DNA from 4 places in the Streptomyces sp. NBC_01003 genome. Region 3 is predicted to be linked to each of the others. Evidence: riboswitches for the same ligand, from Rfam matches in the RefSeq annotation. Region 3 holds a riboswitch; each other region holds the start of a gene.

Region 1 (5,164 bases), 1.2 Mb from region 3:
GGACTCGATGAGCCGCCACAGCGCGTCCGTGTCCGCGTGTTCTTCGATCAGATCGCCGAGCCGGTCGAGCTGCTCCTCGCGCAGCGCGCCGAACGACGTGTCGGGCGCCGGTACGAAACGGCGGCCCGCGGCGGCCGCGACCTCGCGCAGGAACGCCCGGCGGAAGCCGTCCGCCTCCAGCGAGCCGTGCCAGTGCGTGCCCCAGACGGAGCCGACGCGGCACCCGTCCAGGAACGCCTCGCCGCCATTGACCTCGGCGACCCCGTGATGGATCTCGTAACCCTCGACGCGCTCGCCGAGCGCCTCGCCGACGGGCCGGGCGAGGGTCTTCTCGCGCTCGAACCGCACCCGTACGGGCAGCAGTGCGAGCCCGTCCACGGCGCCCAGGCGCGACTCGACGTCGTCCTCGATGCGCTCGCCGAGCACCTGGAAGCCGCCGCAGATCCCGAGGACCGGCCGGCCCTCGGCGGCCCGGCGCGCGAGGGCGTCGGCGAGGCCGCGCTCGCGCAGCCACTGAAGTGCCTTGACGGTGCCGCGCGTTCCCGGCACGACGACCAGGTCCGCGTCGACGAGCTCCTCGGCCCGGTCGACGAACCGCACGACGACGCCCGGCTCCGCGGCCAGTGCGTCCACGTCGGTGAAGTTCGACATCAGCGGGACGGCGCAGACGGCGACGCGCAACACGTCCTCGCCGACCGGGGCCGCGGTCCGCGACTCGCGCACGGAACCGCGCAGCGACACGCGCAGCCCGTCCTCCTCGTCGATGCCGAGGCCGTGCTGGAAGGGGAGAACCCCGTACGTGGGGCGCCCGGTCAGGTCCTCGAGCATGTCGAGGCCGGGCTCGAGGAGCGAGACGTCCCCGCGGAACTTGTTGACCAGAAAGCCGGCCAGCAGCTCCTGGTCCTCGGGGGCGAGCAGCGCTGTCGTGCCGAAGAACGACGCGAAGACGCCGCCGCGGTCGATGTCGCCGACCACGAGCACGGGCAGCCGCGCGGCCCGGGCGATCCCCATGTTGACGATGTCGGTACGGCGCAGGTTGATCTCGGCGGGAGAGCCCGCCCCTTCACAGATCACGGCGTCATAGCTGCCCCGGAGTTCCTCCAGGCATCCCACGACGGTGTCCAGAAGTGCCGCCTGCCGTCCCCCGTGCAGCGCCTTCCCGGGGGACACAGCACCTGACAGCGGCTTCGCCGCGGGCCCGGACTCCCCGAAGAACCCCCGGGCACTCAACTCGCCCACCGGCTTGCCCATGAGCACCACCTGGCTGCTCCGGTCACTGCCCGGCTTCAGCAGCACGGGGTTCATCAGGGCGCTCGGCTCGACGCGGGCGGCCTGCGCCTGCATGGCCTGCGCCCGCCCGATCTCGGCGCCCTCGCGCGTCACGAAGGAGTTGAGGGACATGTTCTGCCCCTTGAACGGCGCGACCTTCACCCCCTGCCGCACCAGCCACCGGCAGATCCCCGCGGTGACGACGCTCTTCCCGGCATCGGACGTGGTCCCTGCCACCAGCAGTCCGCCACCACTCACGACTTCCCCCTCCGCAACAGTGCCCGCCCGGCGACACACACGCCGAGGGCCAGCCAGCTCACGCGCCGCGAGAGCCGCGCCGCCCGCTCGACGTCGGCGGTCTCCACGGCCCGGCCCGACGCGTTCAGTACGGGCCGGTGCTCGACCCGCCCGCCGTACGACAGAGTCCCGCCGAGCCGCACCCCGAGCGCCCCCGCGAACGAGGCCTCGACGACACCGGCGTTGGGGCTCGGGTGCAGCCGCGCGTCCTCGCGCCACGCCGTGAGCGCGCCGCGCGGACGGCCGCCCGCGACGGCGGCGAGCACGCCGGTGAGCCGCGCTCCCGGCCAGCCCGCCACGTCGTCGAGGCGCGCGGAGGCCCAGCCGTAGCGGCGGTACCTGGCCGACTTGTGCCCGACCATGGCGTCCAGCGTGTTCACGGCGCGGAACGCGACGAGCCCGGGGACGCCGGCGACGGCGCCCCACACGAGCGCGCCCACGACGGCGTCGGAGGTGTTCTCGGCGACGGATTCGACGACGGCCCGCGCGATCCCGTCCGCGTCCAGGGCCTGCGGGTCACGCCCGCACAGATGCGGCAGCCGCTCGCGCGCCGCGTCCACGTCACCGGCGGCCAGCGCGCCCCCGATGGCGCGCGCCTCGCGCCCCAGCGACGTACCGCCGACGACCGCCCAAGTGGCGGCGGCGGTCAGCACGATGGAAGCGGCGGGGGAGCGGCGCACGGCGCGCGCGGCGAGGCCACCGGCGACGGCGGCGCCCCCGGCGCACACGGCGGTGTGCACGGCGCCCCACCCGCGGTGGTCACGCCACAGCACGCGCTCGACGGCGCCCGCGGCCCGCCCGAACGCGGCGACCGGATGCCCGCGGCGCGGATCGCCGATCAGGAGGTCGCCGAGGAGTCCGGCGGCGCTGCCGTACGCGAAGACGCGCTCGGCCCGCACGGTCAGCCCGCCGCTACGGCGAGGGGAACCCTTGTACTCGTTCTCGGCGGGAGCACCCGCAACTGGCAGCCGCGCATGGCGATATGTCCTCACTCAGGGTGTCCACGCCCTGGTTGGAAGAGACCGGCGGCGAGAGTTCCTGGCTCACGGGGATCACTCCCCGGTGACAGTGGCGGGACCGCGCCGGATTCGCACCGGCTTCCTCTCCTGCTGCCGTAGATGGCCCCGGAAGTCCACCACGCCCCGCGAACGCCCGTCAACTTGCCGTTGACCTGCGAAGGGAGAGTGTGCTGAGGCCCACACGAAGCGGGGTGCGGGACGCCTTCGCGTCCCGCACCCCGCACTCCTGCCGGTTACCTCCGGTCAGGCGACGATCAGGAAGATCCCGTACCCGACGGCCGCCGCGCACAGGGCGAAGCAGGCGTACGCGCCGGAGACGGCCAGCGCCGCCGAGTTGCCCTGGGCCGCCGCCGACTCCCGCTTGGTGAGGCCGACGATGCCGAGGGTGAACAGGCCCACGAGGGCCACCGTGATCACGAGGCTGACTCCGAACACGGAGCCGAGTGCTGCCCAGTCGATGTGCATAGCGCTGCTGCTTCCTTAGACCGTGGCCGGGCGCGCGGGCTCCGCCGAGGGCGGGGCGGGCGAGGCGGGGATGGTGGTCTTCACGTCGGTGTCCAGGGCCGTGACCGTGCCGGCGGGCGGCGGGGTGACGGCCGCGATCGCGGTGGTCACGACGCCTGCGGGCTCGTCCGGGACGTCGACGCCGTCGATGTCGTCGTCCGTGACGTTCGTGTGGTCGACCGAGTTGCGCCGGGACAGCGCCCAGATGGTGCCCGCGCCGGCGATCAGGAGCAGCGCGGTGACGGCGACGCCCCACGAGCCCTGCTTGGTGAGGAACTCGGCGCCCGCGCCGACCAGACCGGCGGCCGGCAGGGTCAGGCCCCAGGCGATGAACATGCGGGTCGCGGTCGACCAGCGGACGACGCCGCCCTTGCGGCCGAGGCCCGAGCCCATGACGGCGCCGGAGCAGACCTGCGTCGTGGAGAGCGAGAAGCCGATGTGCGAGGAGGCGAGGATCGCGGTCGCGGCGCTGGTCTGGGCGGCGAAGCCCTGCTGCGGCGCGAGGTCCGTGAGGCCCTTGCCCATGGTGCGGATGATGCGCCAGCCGCCGAGGTAGGTGCCGAGCGCGATGGCCGCACCGGCCGAGACGATGACCCACATCGGGGGGTTGGCGCCGGGGCTGAGGACGCCGCCCGTGATCAGGGCGAGCGTGATGATGCCCATCGTCTTCTGCGCGTCGTTCGTGCCGTGCGCCAGCGAGACCAGGCCCGCGGAGGCGATCTGCCCGGCGCGGTAGCCCTTGGCGGTCGCCTTCTGGTCGGTCTTGCTGCCTATCCGGTACGTGAGCCGGGTGGCCAGCATCGCGGCGATGCCCGCCACGAGCGGCGCGGCGACGGCGGGGAGGAGGATCTTGGTGACGACGGTGCCGCCATTGATCGACGACCAGCCCATCGACATCACGGCGGCGCCGATGAGGCCGCCGAAGAGCGCGTGGGACGAGCTTGAGGGGAGGCCCACCAGCCAGGTCAGGAGATTCCAGAGGATGGCGCCCACCAGCGCCGCGAAGATGACCTCGGTCTTGAGTCCGTCCTCGTTGATGATGCCGCCGGAGATCGTCTTGGCGACCTCCACGGAGAGGAAGGCTCCGACGAGGTTCAGCACGGCGGACATGGCCACCGCCGTCTTGGGCTTGAGAGCGCCGGTCGAGATGGTGGTGGCCATCGCGTTGGCTGTGTCGTGGAAACCGTTCGTGAAGTCGAACACGAGAGCGGTAACGATCACGATCCCGAGGAGAAGCGTGATGTGTTCCATTTACCCAGGCTTCTGTTGGACGTCAGTGGCTCGGTGAACGTAGGCAACCTGAGTGAACGGAAGATGAACTGAGGCGGGCGGTGCGGTGACTCAAAGTGGAGTGCCGCCACTCCGTTGGAAACGGGGTGGCGGCACGGGGTCGTTCGTGAAGCGGAACGGTGGCCCAATCAAGCGGAAGTGAGCCTTCCGTTAGCCGCGGGCGAACCTCCGCAACTGCGTCTGTGAACCGTTGAAGAGATTCTGGTCACCCGGCAGTCCACCGCTGTTGTCGTACTGCCAGAACGTCCAGTAGGACCAGCCCGACGGCAGCGCCCCGGCGGACTCGTCGTAGCGGGCGAGCCATAGCGCGTGGTTGCCCGCGAAGGCCGTGCTGTTGCCCGTGCACCTCTGCCACCAGCGGTAATTGGTGTAGATCACCGGCCGGCGGCCCGTCCTGCGCCGCACCTCGTCGCTGAACGACCTGATCCAGGAGATCATCTTCCCCTTGCTCAGGCCGTAGCACTTCTTCGAGCTGTACGGGTTGTACTCGATGTCGAGCGCCGGCGGCAGCGTCCAGCCGTCCGCCCGCCACCCGCCCCCGTTGCGCACGAAGTACGAGGCCTGCGTCCGGCCGGACGACTTGTTCGGGAGCGCGAAGTGGTACGCGCCGCGGATGATGCCCGCGCTGCGCGCTCCGTTGTACTGCCGGCTGAAGTAGGGATTGAGATAGGTGGTGGACTCGGTCGCCTTGACGTAGACGAACCGTGCGCCCTTGCTCTTGGCCTTCTGCCAGTTGACGTTCTTCTGGTGCGACGAGACGTCGTGCCCCTTGGTGCCGCCCGCCG
Region 2 (5,164 bases), 8.7 Mb from region 3:
GCTTGGGTCGTTCGATCCAAGATCTGATCTCCATTGTGGCCGGACTCCGCAAGCGCGGGATCGGCTTCCAGTCGCTGCACGAGTCCCTCGACACAACCACGCCCGGCGGGCGCCTGGTCTTCCACGTGTTCGCCGCCCTTGCGGAGTTCATCCGAGAACTGATCGTGCAGGGCACCCACGAGGGCCTTGCGGCCGCGCGAGCACGTGGCGAACGGACTGGTCGACCGCCCGCCATGACGGAGGAGCAGATCCGCCACGCTCGCGGGTTGCTGACAGACCCGGATAACACCATCACGTCGATCGCCAAGCTGCTGGGCGTCTCCCGGACGACGCTCTACAAGTACGTACCTGAGCTGGCGGCAGGGCGGGACTCGCTCGTACCGAACGCTCGACCGGGACAACTTCCGTCGGCAGAGCGACGCGTCAAGTAGAATCGATGCCAAGCAGCAGGGGAATCCGGTGCAATTCCGGAACTGTCCCGCAACGGTGTACGTGAAGCGCCTCCGCGCCCCACGTAAGTCCGAGGACCTGCCTGCCCGAAGACCCCGGCGACTCGTCGGGTCCTTCGGCAGGGCACCGGGACACTCCCAGCAGGACCCGATGCCCAACTCATCGAGTTGGGCATTCTTGCTGTCAGACCCCACGCATCCCGCCGAAGGTGTGGAGATCGCGCCCGCGGTCTTCTCATTCAGGGCCGTCACGCGGCCCGCGAGCGGGAGACTGACCTTGACTGTGCACATCGACGCCGTCGGCGGCGCCCTCATGATGGTGGCGTGCGTCGTGGGGTACTTCGTCTACAAGCACACTCGCCAGGGGCCGCTCGGCAAGGGCGACATTGTCGGGGCCATCGTCTGCGGCACCTCGGTACTGACGGCGCTGGTGCTCATCCTCGGGGGCGACCACTCCGAGGTTCAGCTGCCCGAACCGGGGCTGAGCGGAGTCCCCTCGACATCGTCGAGTCCCGCTTCCAGCTCTGGTCACCAGGGCGTCGACCCTTCCGCGTCGCCTTAATCAGTGACACTGATTGGGCGTCACAGTGCCGTGTGGATGCCGGACCTGACCTCCGCGACGTCGTCTTCGGGTAACAGTGCCCGCCTTCTCGCGCGGCGGCCCGACGCACTGAGTCCGGCCCCGGGTGCCCGACGACGAAGGCCCCGCCAGAAAAGACGGGGCCTTCGTCGTGCGCGTCGGAGGCTTACCGGTCTTGGCTCGCCGGGACCGATGTGGAGTGCGACCGGTTCGTACCGGCCGGTGGGTACATCGGCGGTCAGCAACCGCCTGACGCGGACGGTGCGCTGGTACCGATCTGCAGTGTGGTCGGGGCGGCGCAGCACCCGCCGCCCTGTTCGGCCTCGGGCTCGTCGAACAGGCCGGCTCCCCCGCACACCCCGGTCTCCGGCAGGGTCAGCTCGACGCGCTCGGCGGCGTCCTGGTCGCCGGCGAGGGCTGCGGTGATGGAGCGGACCTGCTCGTAGCCGGTCATGGCGAGGAAGGTGGGAGCGCGGCCGTAGGACTTCATGCCGACCAGGTAGACGTCCTTCTCGGGGTGGGAGAGCTCGTTGACGCCGTGCGGGTAGACGGTGCCGCAGGAGTGGACGTTGGGGTCGATGAGCGGGGCCAGCTCGGTGGGGGCCTGGAGGCGCTCGTCGAGGCCGAGACGCAGCTCGTTGAGGAAGGTGAGGTCGGGGCGGAAGCCGGTCAGGGCGATGACCTCGTCGACCTCATCGAGACGGCGGCCGTCCTCTGCGACCAGCGCCACCCGGTCGTTGTCGGTCCTCTCGATCGCGGTGGTGCGGAAGCCGGTGACGGCGTCGGCGTACCCGTTGTCGACCGCGGCCTTGGCCGCGAGGCCCAGGGCGCCGCGGGCGGGGAGCTGGTCGGCGTCCCCGCCGCCGAAGGTCGCCCCGGAGATGCCGCGGCGCAGAATCCACGTGGCGTGGGTGCCGGACTCGTCCTTGGCCAGCTCGGCCAGGTAGGCGAGCGCTGTGAAGGCGGAGGCGCCGGAGCCGATGACGGCGGTGCGCTTACCCGCGTAACGGGCCCGTACGGCTGGGTCCTTGAGGTCGGGGACGCGGTAGGAGATGCGGTCTGTGGCCGCCTTCTCGCCGAGGGCGGGCAGGCCGTCGCCGCCGAGCGGGCTGGGGGTGGACCAGGTGCCCGACGCGTCGATGACGGCGCGGGCGAAGAGGCGCTCCTCGCGGCCGTCGGCGTACTGGACGTGGACGGTGAAGGGCTGCTGCTCGCGGTCGGCGTCCACGACCCGGTCACGGCCGGCGCGGGAGACGCCGGTGACCGTGGCGCCGAAGCGGACCGTCTCGCCGAGGTTGTCGGCGAGCGGCTGCAGGTACTGCTCGGCCCAGTCGCCGCCGGTGGGGTAGGTGGCGCCGTCGGGCTTGACCCAGCCGGTGGGGGCCAGGAGCTTCTCGGCGGCGGGGTCGACGACCTCAGCCCAGGTGGAGAAGAGGCGGACGTGCGACCAGTCGCGTACCGCGCTGCCCGCGAAGCGTCCGGCTTCCAGGACGAGCGGTTCGATGCCGCGCTCGATGAGGTGGGCGGCAGCGGCCAGGCCGATGGGGCCGGCGCCGATGACCACGGTCGGCAGTGCGGCGGGCGTGCTCTCGCTCATCACGTTCTCCAGGGCAGGCAGTGGGAAATCGATCTGCTGCTTCGGCGTCTGTCGATATGGCGAGGTTGGCATGCGGCTTCGACGGATGTCAATATTGACGTATGTCGAATTCGAGTGTGGTGGAGCTGCCGGTCCTGAACCAGCCGGATGATGCGGTGGCGCCGTGCTGCCCGCCGCTGACCGAGCGGCCCTTGGATGCCGAGGAGGCCGAGCGGGCAGCGAGGATGTTCAAGGCGCTGGGGGATCCGGTGCGGCTGCGGCTGTTCTCCGCCGTGGCCTCGCACGAGGGCGGCGAGGCGTGCGTGTGCGACATCTCCGATGTCGGCGTCTCGCAGCCGACCGTCTCCCACCATCTGAAGAAGCTCAAGGACGCCGGCCTGCTCACCTCCGAGCGGCGCGGCACCTGGGTGTACTACCGGGTCGAGCCGAGCGTTCTCGCGGCGATGGGCCAGCTGCTGACCGCGGCGGCCCGCTGACTCGCTTACGCAGGCGGCCGGGGTGCCCTCACGGGCGCCCCGGCCGCTTCGCACTGTCGGTGCGAATCAGGCGGCGAGAAACTTCCGCCGCCAGGCCAGCGATACGTACACGAGCGCGACCAGGACCGGCACCTCGATGAGCGGGCCGACAACGCCGGACAGGGCCTGGCCGGAGGTGACGCCGAAAGTGGCGATGGCGACCGCGATGGCCAGCTCGAAGTTGTTGCCGGCCGCGGTGAAGGCGAGTGTCGCCGTGCGGTCGTACGGGAGGCCGATCGCCTTGCCGAGCGCGAACCTGCCGAACCACATCAGCGCGAAGTACACCAGCAGCGGCAGCGCGATCCGTGCGACGTCCAGCGGCTGCGAGGTGATCGTCTTGCCCTGCAGGGCGAAGAGGATGACGATCGTGAACAGCAGCCCGTACAGCGCCCAAGGGCCGATCTTCGGCAGGAAGTTGGCCTCGTAGCGCTCGCGGCCCAGCTTCTGCTCGCCGATGCGGCGGGTGAGGAATCCGGCGAGCAGCGGGACGCCGAGGAAGATGACGACGTTCAAGGCGATCTTCCACATGGAGATGTCGAGGTGCTCGCCGTCGCCCAAGCCGAGCCAACCGGGCAGCAGGTCGAGGTAGAACCAGCCCAGCAAGCCGAACGCCAGGACCTGGAAGACGGAGTTCAGGGCGACGAGGACGGCGGTGGCTTCGCGGTCGCCGCAGGCGAGGTCGTTCCAGATGATGACCATGGCGATGCAGCGGGCTCAGGCCGACGATGATCAGGCCGGTGCGGTACTCGGGCAGGTCCGCCAGGAAGATCCAGGCGAGGGCGAACATCACGGCCGGGCCGACGATCCAGTTGATGACCAGCGACGACACCATGAGCTTCTTGTCGCCGGTGACGGCGTCGAGCTTGTCGTAGCGGACTTTGGCCAGCACCGGATACATCATCACCAGCAGGCCGACCGCGATCGGCAGGGAGATCCCGCCGATCTCGACCTTGGCGAGGGCGTCGTTCAGGCCCGGAATCAGCCGTCCGAGGCCGAGGCCGAGGGCCATGGCGGCGAGGATCCACACGGCGAGGAAGCGGTCCAGGGTGGAGAGCTTGGCGACGACGCGCGCCTCTTCGCTGTTCGTGCTGCCGGTGGTGGCGGGTTCGGTGGACGTCATCAGCAGGCCCGCTTCCGGCCGGTCTCCACGGTCTCCCGCGCGGTGGCCGCCAGCTCACCGAAGGAGCTGGCTAGGGCGTCGATGACTTCGGGCTTCAGCCGGTAGTAGATGAACCGGCCGCACGGCTCGGTGTCCACCACGCCCGCCTCGCGCAGCACCTTCATGTGGTTGGAGAGGTTCGTCTGCTTGGCACCGGTCTCCTCCACCAGGTGCGTGGTGCAGAGCGTCTCGCGGGCGAGCAGGGTCACGATCTGGAGCCTGAGCGGGTCGGCCAGCATCGCCTCAAGCGTCACCGCGCCGTGGCCACCAGATACGACAAACTCGCGGTGCGCTACGAGGCGACGGTTCTGGTGGCGGCCATCAACGAGTGGCTGTGACCAGCACACCCAGGGTCTTGCTCGTGCCCGGTAATTCCCCCGTCAGGCCGCGTTGGCTGCCGCAGCCAGGATCCGGGCCAGCTCGGCAGGCTGCGTGATCATCGGCCAGTGGCCGGAGTCGATGTCGGCAAAGTCGACGTGCTTGGCCCGGGCGAGCTCCGGGACGTCGCCGGCGTTGATCGAGTCCTGCGCTTGCGCGGGCGTGAACTCCGGACATACGACCACGACCGGGATGTCGAACCTCCGTTCGTCTGCCAGCCGTACCACTCCTTCGGCCACGCCTGCGGGCACGGGGATCGCGGCAGCCGCCAACTCTCGCCTGGCCCCGTCGTCGAGGTCGGCGGCGTCCGGCCCCTCGAACGGGCCCCAGCCAGGGAAGGGCATGACGTCGTCTCGCACCTCGAAAAAGTCGGCGTACGGCTGGCCGTCGGCAGTCGGGAAACCGCCGATGAGGGCGACCTTGGCCAGCCGCTCCGGCCGCAGATCGGCGGCCAGCCAGGCCAGCGTGCAGGCGGCGGAATGCCCC
Region 3 (5,164 bases):
ACACCGACGCAGCCCACGGCACCGACGCGGTCCACGCGTTCGACGTCACCGTGGAGATCCCCCAAGGCTCCCGCAACAAGTACGAGATGGACCATTCCGTCGGCCGGATCAGGCTCGACCGGATGCTGTTCACCTCCACCCAGTACCCCGCGGACTACGGATACATCGAGGGCACGCTCGGGCGCGACGGCGATCCGCTCGACGCGCTCGTCCTGGTCAGCGATCCGACGTTCCCCGGCTGCACCGTCGAGTGCCGCGCGATCGGCATGTTCGTGATGCGGGACGAGAAGGGCATGGACGAGAAGGTCCTGTGCGTGCCCGCGCACGATCCGCGCCACACCTCCGTGCAGGACATCGAGGACATCCCCGAGTTCGACCGCCTGGAGATCACGCACTTCTTCGAGGTCTACAAGGACCTGGAGCCCGGCAAGTCCGCCGAGGGCTCGCACTGGGAGGGGCGCGACCTCACCTACGCGGAGATCGCCGCCGCGCGCCGCCGGGCCAACGGCCGACGCGACTGAAGGACAGAGCAGCCGGCCACGACGGCGCGCACGTGTCAGTGCGCGCCGTCCGTCGCGCAGTGCTTGAGAAGGTCCGCGGTCGCCGCGTCGACGACGCGGTAACGCACGATCCTGCCCTCCTTCTCCCCCTCGACCACTCCGGCCGCGCGCAGCAGCCGCAGCGCCTGCGAGACCGCCGGGTCGTTCATGCCCGTCGCGACGGCGAGATCCGACACGGCCAGCGGCCCCGCCCGGTACAGCGCGAGGAGCAGCGCGAGGCGGCGGGGATCGGCGAGCAGCGAGAACCGGTCGGCCCAGGCGCGGACATGTCCTGGCTCACCGATGGCGGCGATGGCTTCGCAGACCCGGTGGCCGTCGATCGTGCGGCGGTCGGCGCGCTCGGCAGGGACGAGATGCATGGCCCCATCCTCGCAGCCACCGATGTGATCTTGAATACCCGCGCACACCTACGCAGCTGTGCAGCCTTGCAGGCGTCGCGGACCGGCCTCTACTGTGGGCGGGCCGTGGTGCTCGGGAATTCGGTGACGGTCCCTCAAAGGACTCAGACCGAAGCGGCCCTCGCCACTGTGATCGGGCCCCGGGTCCCTCGGCAACGAGACGACTCGGGACGCCTCGCCCCCAGTACGCCACTGGCTGCCGCGCGCAGCTGGGAAGGCAGGGGCGGACGCGGACACCCGTCAGCCAGGAGACCGGCCACGGCATCTCACGAAGTGATTCCACGAGGTGTTGGAGCGTGACCGCATGGCCCTGCCCGTAAAGTCCCCGGCGACCGGACGCGACGCGTTCCACTGGCGGCGCGAGGACACCGTCCGCACCGCCGGGCTCCTCGCGGTGATCGCCGCACTCCATGTCGTCGCGTTCGGCGTGCTGTTCCTTCTCGTCGTGCCGGAGCACTACGAGGTGGGGTCGAAGGCCTTCGGCATCGGCCTCGGCGTCACCGCGTACACCCTGGGGATGCGGCACGCGTTCGACGCGGACCACATCGCCGCGATCGACAACACCACCCGCAAGTTGATGGCCGACGGCAAGCGCCCGGTGTCGGTGGGGTTCTGGTTCGCGCTCGGCCACTCCAGCGTCGTGGTCGTGCTCGCCGCGCTGATCGCCGGCGGCACCCAGCTCGCCGGGCGGATCATGAACGAGGGGTCCGCCACCCATCAGACGCTCGGCGTCATGGGCACCACCATCTCCGGGTCCTTCCTGTACCTCATCGCGGCGCTCAACCTCGTCGCCCTGGTGGGGATCCTGCGGGTGTTCCGGGCGATGCGCGCGGGCTCGTACGACGAGGCGGAGCTCGAACAGCACCTGGATTCACGGGGGTTCATGAACCGGATCCTCGGCCGGTTCACCAAGTCCATCACCCGCCCGGGCCAGATGTACCCGCTCGGCTTCCTCTTCGGCCTCGGCTTCGACACGGCGACCGAGGTCACGCTGATGGTGATGGCGGGCAGCGGCGCGGCGGCCGGACTGCCCTGGTACGCGATCCTGTGCCTGCCGCTCCTGTTCGCCGCCGGTATGAGCCTGTTCGACACCCTGGACGGGACGTTCATGAACTTCGCGTACCAGTGGGCGTTCTCGAACCCGGTGCGCAAGGTGTTCTACAACCTGGCCATCACCGGCCTTTCGATCGCCGTCGCGTTCCTGATCGGCACCATCGAGCTCGTGGGCGTCCTGCACGACAAGCTCGACCTGCGGGACTCGGTGACCGGCTGGATAGCGGGGCTCGACCTGGACAACGTCGGGTTCATCATCGTGGGCCTGTTCGTCGTCGTCTGGGCGGCGGCCATCGGGTACTGGCGGCTCGCGAAGGTCGAGGAACGGTGGGCCGTGCGGACCTGATCCGGCGGGCCGCCGGGACCGGGACTCCGTAAGGTCGTGCGGGTGAGTGAAGCCAGCGTTCCACCAGCGGCGCCCGCGCCCGTGCCGCGCCGGTCCACCCTCCCAGCGGCCCTCACGGTCCTCACGGTCGTGAGCGGAATCGTCGACGCGGTCAGCTATCTGGGCCTCGGCCACGTCTTCACGGCGAACATGACCGGCAATGTCGTCGTCATCGGCTTCGCCGCCGCGGGCGCTCCCGGGTTCTCCGTGCTCGGGTCGCTCACCTCCCTCGGCGCGTTCCTCGCGGGGGCCGTGTGCGCCGGGCGGCTCACCGGGGTGTTCGCCGGGCGGGCGCGGGAGTCCTGGGTGCGGTCGGTGTTCGTCACCGAGGCGGTCCTGCTCGCCGTGGCGACGGCCGTCGCGTTCGCCTGGCCGGGCAGGGCTGCGTACGCGCTCATCGCGGTCCTCGCATGGGCCATGGGGCTGCGCAACGCGACGGTCCGCAAGCTCGCGGTCCCGGACATGACCACGACGGTCCTCACGATGACGCTGACCGGGCTCGCCTCCGAGTCCTCGCTCGCGGGCGGCACCGACCCGCGGGCGGGGCGTCGGATCGTCTCCGTGGTGGCCATGCTGGTGGGCGCCGCGCTCGGCGCGCTGCTCGTGCTGCACCACGGCCTCGGCTGGCCGCTCCTCGTCGGCACCCTGCTCGTGGCGGTCGCCGCGGTCGGATACCGCGAACCGGCCGCCGACGGGGACGACCTCCGATCGGCCTAGTCCTGCGGGCGCCGCCCGCCCGGGCTCACTAGCGTCCTGACCAGGACCGCAGCTCTCCTGCCGCTGCGGCACACGGACCGGAGACGCCTCATGTTCTGCCCCATAGCCACCATCATCACGACGACCGCCTGCCTCACCGCGCTCGCGCCCGGGTCCGTGAGCGCACACCAGCCCGTCACAGCGCCTGCCTCGGTGACCGCACCCGGCGAGGTGGGCCGGACCGACCTCTTGAGCCGCGCCGACTCGGACGACGAGACCCGCGACCGGGGCTCGGGCAACGGGAACCGCGACCAGGGCTCGGGCAACGGGAACCGCGACCAGGGCTCGTACAACGGAAACCGCGACCAGGGCTCATCCAACGGGAACCGCGACCAGGGCTCGTACAACGGGAACCGCGACCAAGGCTCGTACAACGGAAACCGCGACCAAGGCTCGTACAACGGAAACCGCGACCAGGGCTCGTACTACGGGACGTCGGACGGCGGCTCCAACTACCGCGGCGCACGCGCCGGAGTCGGCAGCACCGCGGGCGGCGGCGTGGACCTGGGCAGGATCGGCTTCGGCGCGGCGCTCGCGGGCGGGGCCGGCTACCTGCTGTGGCGCAGGACGCGCGCCCCGCAAGAGGACTGACCGGTCCATCCGCCAACCGTCACGTTCGAGGCAAGTACGCCGTACGTCCGTTACACCCCCGACCAACCGCGCGTTGCCGACAATCGCCTTCATTACGGCCGACCGAACGGCACTCGCCCCGGCTCCACATCGATGACGCGTCGCCGCGAATCCGGCCGGGGTTGGCTGAAAACAGCCCCCGGCCGTAACGCGGGAGACGTGCAGAAGGGCCGTTCACCGGCTCGCGCGCCGGTGAACACGGCCCGGCCTGAGTCCACTCGCGCCGGGTCGCGTCCAACACCCGTACGCCTGTCGCTATTTGACGTGCCCTCTGCGGCGAAATCCGATACCACGGTCCCCTGACAGGCTGGCGACTTCGCGACGAACTTCGCCGCCGGGCGCTCTGCGTCGATTGTCCCGGTTCTCTCATCGCGCGCGGTGGCTAGCATGAGCGCCATATACGTGCCGGAAGATCACCATCCTGTTGGTGGGACCGGCCGTGCGGCCGACCCGAGCCGATCGGCCACGACCTTCCCGCACGCAAGCACCGATGGGACCGCGGAATGCCAGTGCCTGCCCGCCCGAGGCCGCGCCGAACACCCACGTCGCGACGCTCCACGCTCGCCGTCCCCCTCGCCGTCCTCGTGGTGGCCGGAGCAGCCGTCGGCGCGGTGACCGCCGCGGCGCCGCAAGCCGCCCGTACCTGGGTGCTCATCGCGCTCCTGATCAGCTGGCTCTGCGTCGCCGCCTCCCTCATCACGGCCACCCTGCTCCAGCAGCGGGCCCGTGCTGCCGTGGGCGCCGCGCAGGGTGAATCGCTGGCGCTCCAGCAGCAGTTGACGCAGCGTGGTGCCGAGGCCGCCCATCTCGTGAATGTCACGCTCCCCTCCGTGTCGAAGCGGCTGCGGGACGGCGCGGGCGCCGAGGAGGCGCTCACCGCCACCGCTCCGCCTGCCGATCCCCAACTGCGCCTGGTGCTCGAGGCGTTCACCGCCGAGCTGGACGACGCCGTACGGCGCGAGGCATCCGCCGTCGCCACCGGGCAGGACGCGGCTCACCGGATCGCCCGGACCGACCGCGACCTGGACGAGCTGACCACGGCGACCCTGCCGGCCGCCGTGGCGGCGCTGCGCGAGGGCTCCACCGCCGCCGCGGTCCTGTCGGGCCTCGGCCTCCCCGACGACGCGCACCTGCGCACCCTGGCCGAGTCCCTCGTACGGGAACTCGCCACCAGCGAGCGGCGGGCCGCCGCAGCCCAGGCCGCCAGCGCCAAAGCGCTCAGCAGAGTGCAGGCCAAGTCGGTCAGCATGCTCGCCGATCTGCGCGAGATGCAGGACCGGCACGGCGAGGAGGTCTTCGGCGATCTGCTCAGGCTCGACCACAACACATCCCAACTCGGCCTGCTCACCGACCGGCTCGCCCTCCTCATGGGCGGCCGCGCC
Region 4 (5,164 bases), 7.3 Mb from region 3:
CTGACCGCATGGAAGAGGACCGAGGAACTGGCGTTCCTCAACGACGTGTCGTCGGTGCCTTTGCAGCAGACATTGCGGCACTTGCAGACGGCGTTCACCAACTTCTTCGCCAAGCGGGCGAGGTATCCGCACTTCAAGTCGCGGAAGAAGTCCCGCAAGTCCGCCGAGTACACCACCAGCGGCTTCCGCTTCCGTGACGGTGGCCTGACACTGGCGAAGATGAACGAACCGCTCGACCTCGTGTGGTCGGTCTTGACCATCTCCTGACCCTGTCCACCGGCGAGAAGATCGCCAACCCCCGGCACGAACGCAAGGACCGCGCCCGCCTGGCCAAGGCCCAGCAAAACCTCTCCCGCAAGGCCAAGGGCGACGGCACCAACCGGGCCAAGGCCCGGCGCAAAGTCGCCAGGATCCACGCCCGCATCGCCGACCGACGCCGCGACCACCTGCACAAACTGACCACTCGACTCGTGCGCGACAACCAAACGCTCGTGATCGAGGACCTGACCGTACGCAACATGGTCAAGAACCGGAGCCTTGCCCGCGCCATCAGCGATGCCGCGTGGTCGGACTTCCGGAGCATGCTGGAGTACAAGGCCGCCTGGTACGGGCGGGAAGTGATCGCTGTCGACCGCTTCTTCCCCTCCTCCAAGCTGTGCTCCCACTGCGGCACCCTCGCAAAGAAGATGCCGCTGCACGTTCGAACCTGGAGCTGCGACACCTGCGGAACGACCCACGACCGGGACACGAACGCAGCGAACAACCTGCTGGCCGCCGGACTGGCGGTGACAGCCTGTGGAGCTGGTGTAAGACCTCAACGGAGAACTCCGGGCGGGCAGTCGGCGACGAAGCAGGAAACCCCACGGCGCAAGCCGTAGGAAACCCCCTCGTTCACGAGGGGGGAGGAAGTCAACACAGGGTCCGTCCAGGTCCCGGTGCCGGCCATGCGGTCGCCGAGGCCGAGGGCCAGCATGATCTGGTCGAACCCTGGTCGAGGGAAACGGCGCGCTCGGGGGCCGCTTTCACCTCGACCCGCGCCCCGCAGTTGTCGAGTACGACCGGATAGCCGCGGCGCTCTTGTGCGCTGCCGGGGTGCGCTCGGATCCGCTGCTGCCGCGCGCGGCCAGCACGAGCATCTCTGCGAGACCGAGGGCGGCTCTGGGTATGCGGCGGCGTGTGGCGGAGCGCGCGAAGAGCACGGGGACTTCCTCGATGTCGAGGGCTCATGCGCGGAGCCCGGTCGCACGGTCTCCCCCGCCGCCCCGACCGGAGCCCGCGAAGGCTGCCAGCAGGTCTTCGGACTCGGGGTCACGCGGACGGTGCGCCTTCCCGGACCGCGTGCGGTCCAGTGGCCGATGCCCCGCCCGTCACCCTCACCGCTGCGCGTCAGCTCCGGATTCGCACCGGATTCCCTGACACATACCTGTCCAAGATCCCGCAATGCGGGGCAGACGGGCATGAGTTCGACTGGCCTTGGAAAGCTACCACGCCGCCCGAAATCAGACGGCGGCCCCTTCTCGGAGGGTGGCCGCGGTGCGGGGCGGGCTCGCGAAGGAACGTCCCGCGTGCGTAGGGTGACCGGTGCAGCTGGTTCGCCCCGTCCGCCAGGCGGGAGCGTCGTAAGAGGGAACCCGGTGGGAATCCGGGACTGCCCCGCAGCGGTGAGCTGGAACGACCGCCGTCACACGCACTGGCCCGATGGATCGGGCTGGGAAGCGACGGCCAGTAGGTGTCCGCCCGGCATCGGGTGGACGTGCCCGCGAGTCCGAAGACCTGCCCGTTGCCCGCGCGTGAACCATTCGCACGCGGATGTCCCGGTGACCTCGTGGGCGGGTCGGCGTACACACCGAACGGGCGCGCGTGCCCTGCCGTACGCGACCGCGCCGTCCGGTCCGTGTCACCCTTCGCGCTCTCGTCCCGTCTCCGGGATCTCAGGGATTCATCTCGCGAAGGAGATCTCCATGACCACCAAGTCCGCAGCCGCGGCAGCACGGGCCACCGTGTACGGCTATCCCCGCCAGGGCCCTGCCCGCGAACTCAAGAAGGCCATCGAGGGCTACTGGAAGGGCCACGTCGGCGCCGACGCCCTCCGCACCACCGCCGCCGGCCTGCGCCGCGCGAACTGGCACGAACTCGCCGACGCGGGCATCGGCGAAGTCCCCACCGGTGACTTCTCGTTCTACGACCACGTCCTGGACGCCACCGTCATGGTCGGCGCCATCCCCGAGCGGCACCGCCCGGCCGTCGAGGCCGACGCGCTGGACGGCTACTTCGCCATGGCGCGGGGCACGCAGGACGTGGCGCCGCTGGAGATGACGAAGTGGTTCGACACCAACTACCACTACCTCGTACCGGAGTTGGGCCCAGAACTGGCGTTCACGGCCGACTCCACGAAGCAGGTCGCCGAGCTCAAGGAGGCCCTCGCCCTCGGTCTGCCGGCCCGGCCCGTGCTCGTCGGCCCGGTCACCTATCTGCTGCTCGCCAAGCCCGCGCCCGGGGTCGCCGCCGACTTCGAGCCGCTGACCCTGCTCGACCGTCTGTTGCCGGTCTACGCCGAAGTCCTCGCCGACCTGCGCGAGGCGGGCGCCGAGTGGGTGCAGCTCGACGAGCCCGCCCTCGTCCAGGACCGCACGCCGGCCGAACTGAACGCCGCCGGGCGCGCCTACCGCGACCTCGGCGCCCTCACCGACCGGCCCAAGATGCTGGTCGCCTCGTACTTCGACCGGCTCGGCGACGCCCTGCCCGTCCTGGCCGGGGCGCCGGTCGAGGGGCTCGCCCTCGACTTCACCGAGGCTGCCGCCGCCAACCTGGACGCCCTTGCCGCCGTCGGCGGACTGCCCGGCAAGCGCCTGGTAGCGGGCGTCGTCAACGGCCGCAACATCTGGGTCGACGACCTGGAGAAGTCGCTGGCCACCCTCGGCACCCTGCTCGGCCTGGCCGACCGGGTCGACGTGGCCGCGTCCTGCTCACTCCTGCACGTCCCCGTCGACGCGGCGCTGGAGCGCGACATCGAGCCGCAGATCCTGCGCTGGCTCGCCTTCGCGCGCCAGAAGACCGCCGAGATCGCCACCCTCGCACGCGGCCTGACGCTGGGCACCCACACGATCTCCGCCCAACTCGCCGCCAACCGCGCCGACCTGGCCTCCCGGACCACCTCCGCCCTCACCCGCGACCCGGCCGTGCGCGCCCGCACCGCGGCGGTCACGGCGGCCCACGCCCGCCGCGCGCAGCCGTACACGGAACGTGCGGCAGCCCAGCGGGGCAGCCTCGGCCTCCCGCTGCTGCCGACGACGACCATCGGCTCGTTCCCGCAGACGGCCGAGCTGCGCACCGCACGGGCCGGGCTGCGCGCCGGGCGGATCGACGACGCCGCGTACGAGGAGCGCGTCAGGGCCGAGATCCAGGAGGTGATCGCCTTCCAGGAGAAGGCCGGCATCGATGTCCTCGTGCACGGCGAGCCCGAACGCAACGACATGGTGCAGTACTTCGCCGAGCAGCTCACCGGGTATCTGGCCACGCAGCACGGCTGGGTGCAGTCCTACGGCACGCGTTATGTCCGTCCGCCGATCCTCGCCGGTGACATCTCCCGCCCCGAGCCGATGACGGTGCGCTGGACGACGTACGCCCAGTCGCTCACGGGCCGCCCGGTCAAGGGCATGCTCACGGGTCCCGTCACCATGCTCGCGTGGTCCTTCGTCCGTGACGACCAGCCGCTCGCCGACACCGCCCGCCAGGTCGCCCTCGCCCTGCGGGACGAGGTCGACGACCTTGAGACGTCCGGGACCTCGGTGATCCAGGTCGACGAGCCCGCCCTGCGCGAGACCCTCCCGCTGCGCGCCGCCGACCACGCCGCCTACCTCGCGTGGGCGACGGAGGCGTTCCGGCTCACCACGAGCGGGGTCCGGCCGGACACCCAGGTCCACACCCACATGTGCTATGCCGAGTTCGGGGACATCGTGCAGGCCATCGACGACCTCGACGCCGACGTGATCAGCCTTGAGGCGGCCCGGTCACACATGCAGGTCGCCCGCGAGCTGGCCGCCCACGGCTACCCGCGCGAGGCCGGACCCGGCGTGTACGACATCCACTCGCCGCGCGTGCCCGGCGCCGACGAGGCAGCGGCCCTGCTGCGCAAGGGGCTTGAGGCGATCCCCGCCGAGCGGCTGTGGGTCAACCCCGACTGCGGGCTGAAGACCCGCGGCTGGCCCGAGACCCGCGCCTCCCTGGAGAACCTGGTCGCGGCGGCCCGTACGGTCCGCGGGGAACTCTCCGCGTCCTGATCCCGGGGTGAGACTGTCCGGGCGGAGGGCATCGTGTCCCGCCCGGACAGCCACGCACAGAGGGACATCCCTCAGCCGCGGTACGTCTCCAGCAGCCTCAGCCACACCTCGCTCACCGTCGGATAGGACGGGACCGCGTGCCACAGGCGGTCGATGGGGACCTCGCCCGCGACCGCGACCGTCGCGGAGTGGACGAGTTCGCCGACGCCCGGGCCGACGAAGGTCACGCCCAGAAGGATCTCGCGGTCCAGGTCGACGATCATGCGGGCCCGGCCGCGGTAGCCGTCGCCGTACAGGCCGGCGCCCGCCACCGAGGCGATGTCGTAGTCGACGGCGCGGACGCGGTGGCCCGCCGCCTCGGCCTCCGCGAGGGTGAGCCCGGCCGAGCCCGCCTCGGGGTCGGTGAAGACGACCTGCGGGACGGCGGAGTGGTCTGCGGTCGCCGCGTGGGCGCCCCAGCGGTCCGTCTCCAGGAGCGGGACGCCTTGGGCGCGGGCCGCGATGGCCGCGCCCGCGATACGGGCCTGGTACTTGCCCTGGTGGGTGAGGAGCGCGCGATGGTTCACATCCCCGACCGCGTACAGCCAGGTGCTGCCCTCGACGCGGAGGCTGTCGTCGACGGGGAGCCACGAGCCGGGTTCGAGGCCGACGGTCTCCAGGCCGATGTCTTCCGTGCGGGGCGCGCGGCCCGTGGCGAAGAGGATCTCGTCGGACTCCAGGGTCGAGCCGTCGTCCAGGGTGGCGACGACGGTGCCGCCCTCCCGGGTGACCCCCTTCACGGAGACGCCGGTCCGCACCTCCGCGCCGGCCTCGACGAGGGCCTGGGCGACCAGCTCGCCGGCGAAGGACTCCATCCGGGGCAGCAGCCCCGATCCCCGTACGAG

Evidence for each region. Region 3 has a riboswitch for cobalamin ahead of OG698_RS40145 (HoxN/HupN/NixA family nickel/cobalt transporter). Riboswitches for the same ligand answer to the same signal wherever they lie in the genome.
Region 1: linked by a shared signal. The riboswitch ahead of OG698_RS34405 (cobalamin biosynthesis protein) and the one ahead of OG698_RS40145 (HoxN/HupN/NixA family nickel/cobalt transporter) in region 3 are both predicted to bind cobalamin.
Region 2: linked by a shared signal. The riboswitch ahead of OG698_RS00090 (hypothetical protein) and the one ahead of OG698_RS40145 (HoxN/HupN/NixA family nickel/cobalt transporter) in region 3 are both predicted to bind cobalamin.
Region 4: linked by a shared signal. The riboswitch ahead of metE (5-methyltetrahydropteroyltriglutamate--homocysteine S-methyltransferase) and the one ahead of OG698_RS40145 (HoxN/HupN/NixA family nickel/cobalt transporter) in region 3 are both predicted to bind cobalamin.

What each region holds. Positions count from the first base shown of each region.
Region 1 covers NZ_CP108707.1:7,545,423-7,550,586, forward strand. The annotation lists gene OG698_RS34400 (cobyric acid synthase) at 1-1,527, opposite strand, end outside; gene OG698_RS34405 (cobalamin biosynthesis protein) at 1,524-2,465, opposite strand; cobalamin riboswitch at 2,578-2,719, opposite strand; gene OG698_RS34410 (hypothetical protein) at 2,829-3,050, opposite strand; gene OG698_RS34415 (anion permease) at 3,066-4,340, opposite strand; gene OG698_RS34420 (lysozyme) at 4,530-5,164, opposite strand, start outside.
Region 2 covers NZ_CP108707.1:20,263-25,426, forward strand. The annotation lists gene OG698_RS00085 (recombinase family protein) at 1-431, shown strand, start outside; cobalamin riboswitch at 409-551, shown strand; gene OG698_RS00090 (hypothetical protein) at 727-1,011, shown strand; gene OG698_RS00095 (NAD(P)-binding domain-containing protein) at 1,268-2,626, opposite strand; gene OG698_RS00100 (ArsR/SmtB family transcription factor) at 2,728-3,102, shown strand; partial or broken gene arsB (ACR3 family arsenite efflux transporter) at 3,169-4,261, opposite strand; gene OG698_RS00110 (ArsR/SmtB family transcription factor) at 4,261-4,539, opposite strand; partial or broken gene OG698_RS00115 (IS5/IS1182 family transposase) at 4,537-4,638, shown strand; gene OG698_RS00120 (alpha/beta fold hydrolase) at 4,681-5,164, opposite strand, start outside.
Region 3 covers NZ_CP108707.1:8,769,660-8,774,823, reverse strand. The annotation lists gene OG698_RS40155 (inorganic diphosphatase) at 87-521, shown strand; gene OG698_RS40150 (ArsR/SmtB family transcription factor) at 557-919, opposite strand; cobalamin riboswitch at 1,009-1,234, shown strand; gene OG698_RS40145 (HoxN/HupN/NixA family nickel/cobalt transporter) at 1,263-2,357, shown strand; gene OG698_RS40140 (YoaK family protein) at 2,400-3,113, shown strand; gene OG698_RS40135 (hypothetical protein) at 3,204-3,743, shown strand; gene OG698_RS40130 (ATP-binding protein) at 4,286-5,164, shown strand, end outside.
Region 4 covers NZ_CP108707.1:1,422,126-1,427,289, forward strand. The annotation lists partial or broken gene OG698_RS06660 (RNA-guided endonuclease InsQ/TnpB family protein) at 1-878, shown strand, start outside; cobalamin riboswitch at 1,270-1,468, opposite strand; cobalamin riboswitch at 1,621-1,775, shown strand; gene metE (5-methyltetrahydropteroyltriglutamate--homocysteine S-methyltransferase) at 1,962-4,280, shown strand; gene OG698_RS06670 (dihydrolipoyl dehydrogenase family protein) at 4,352-5,164, opposite strand, start outside.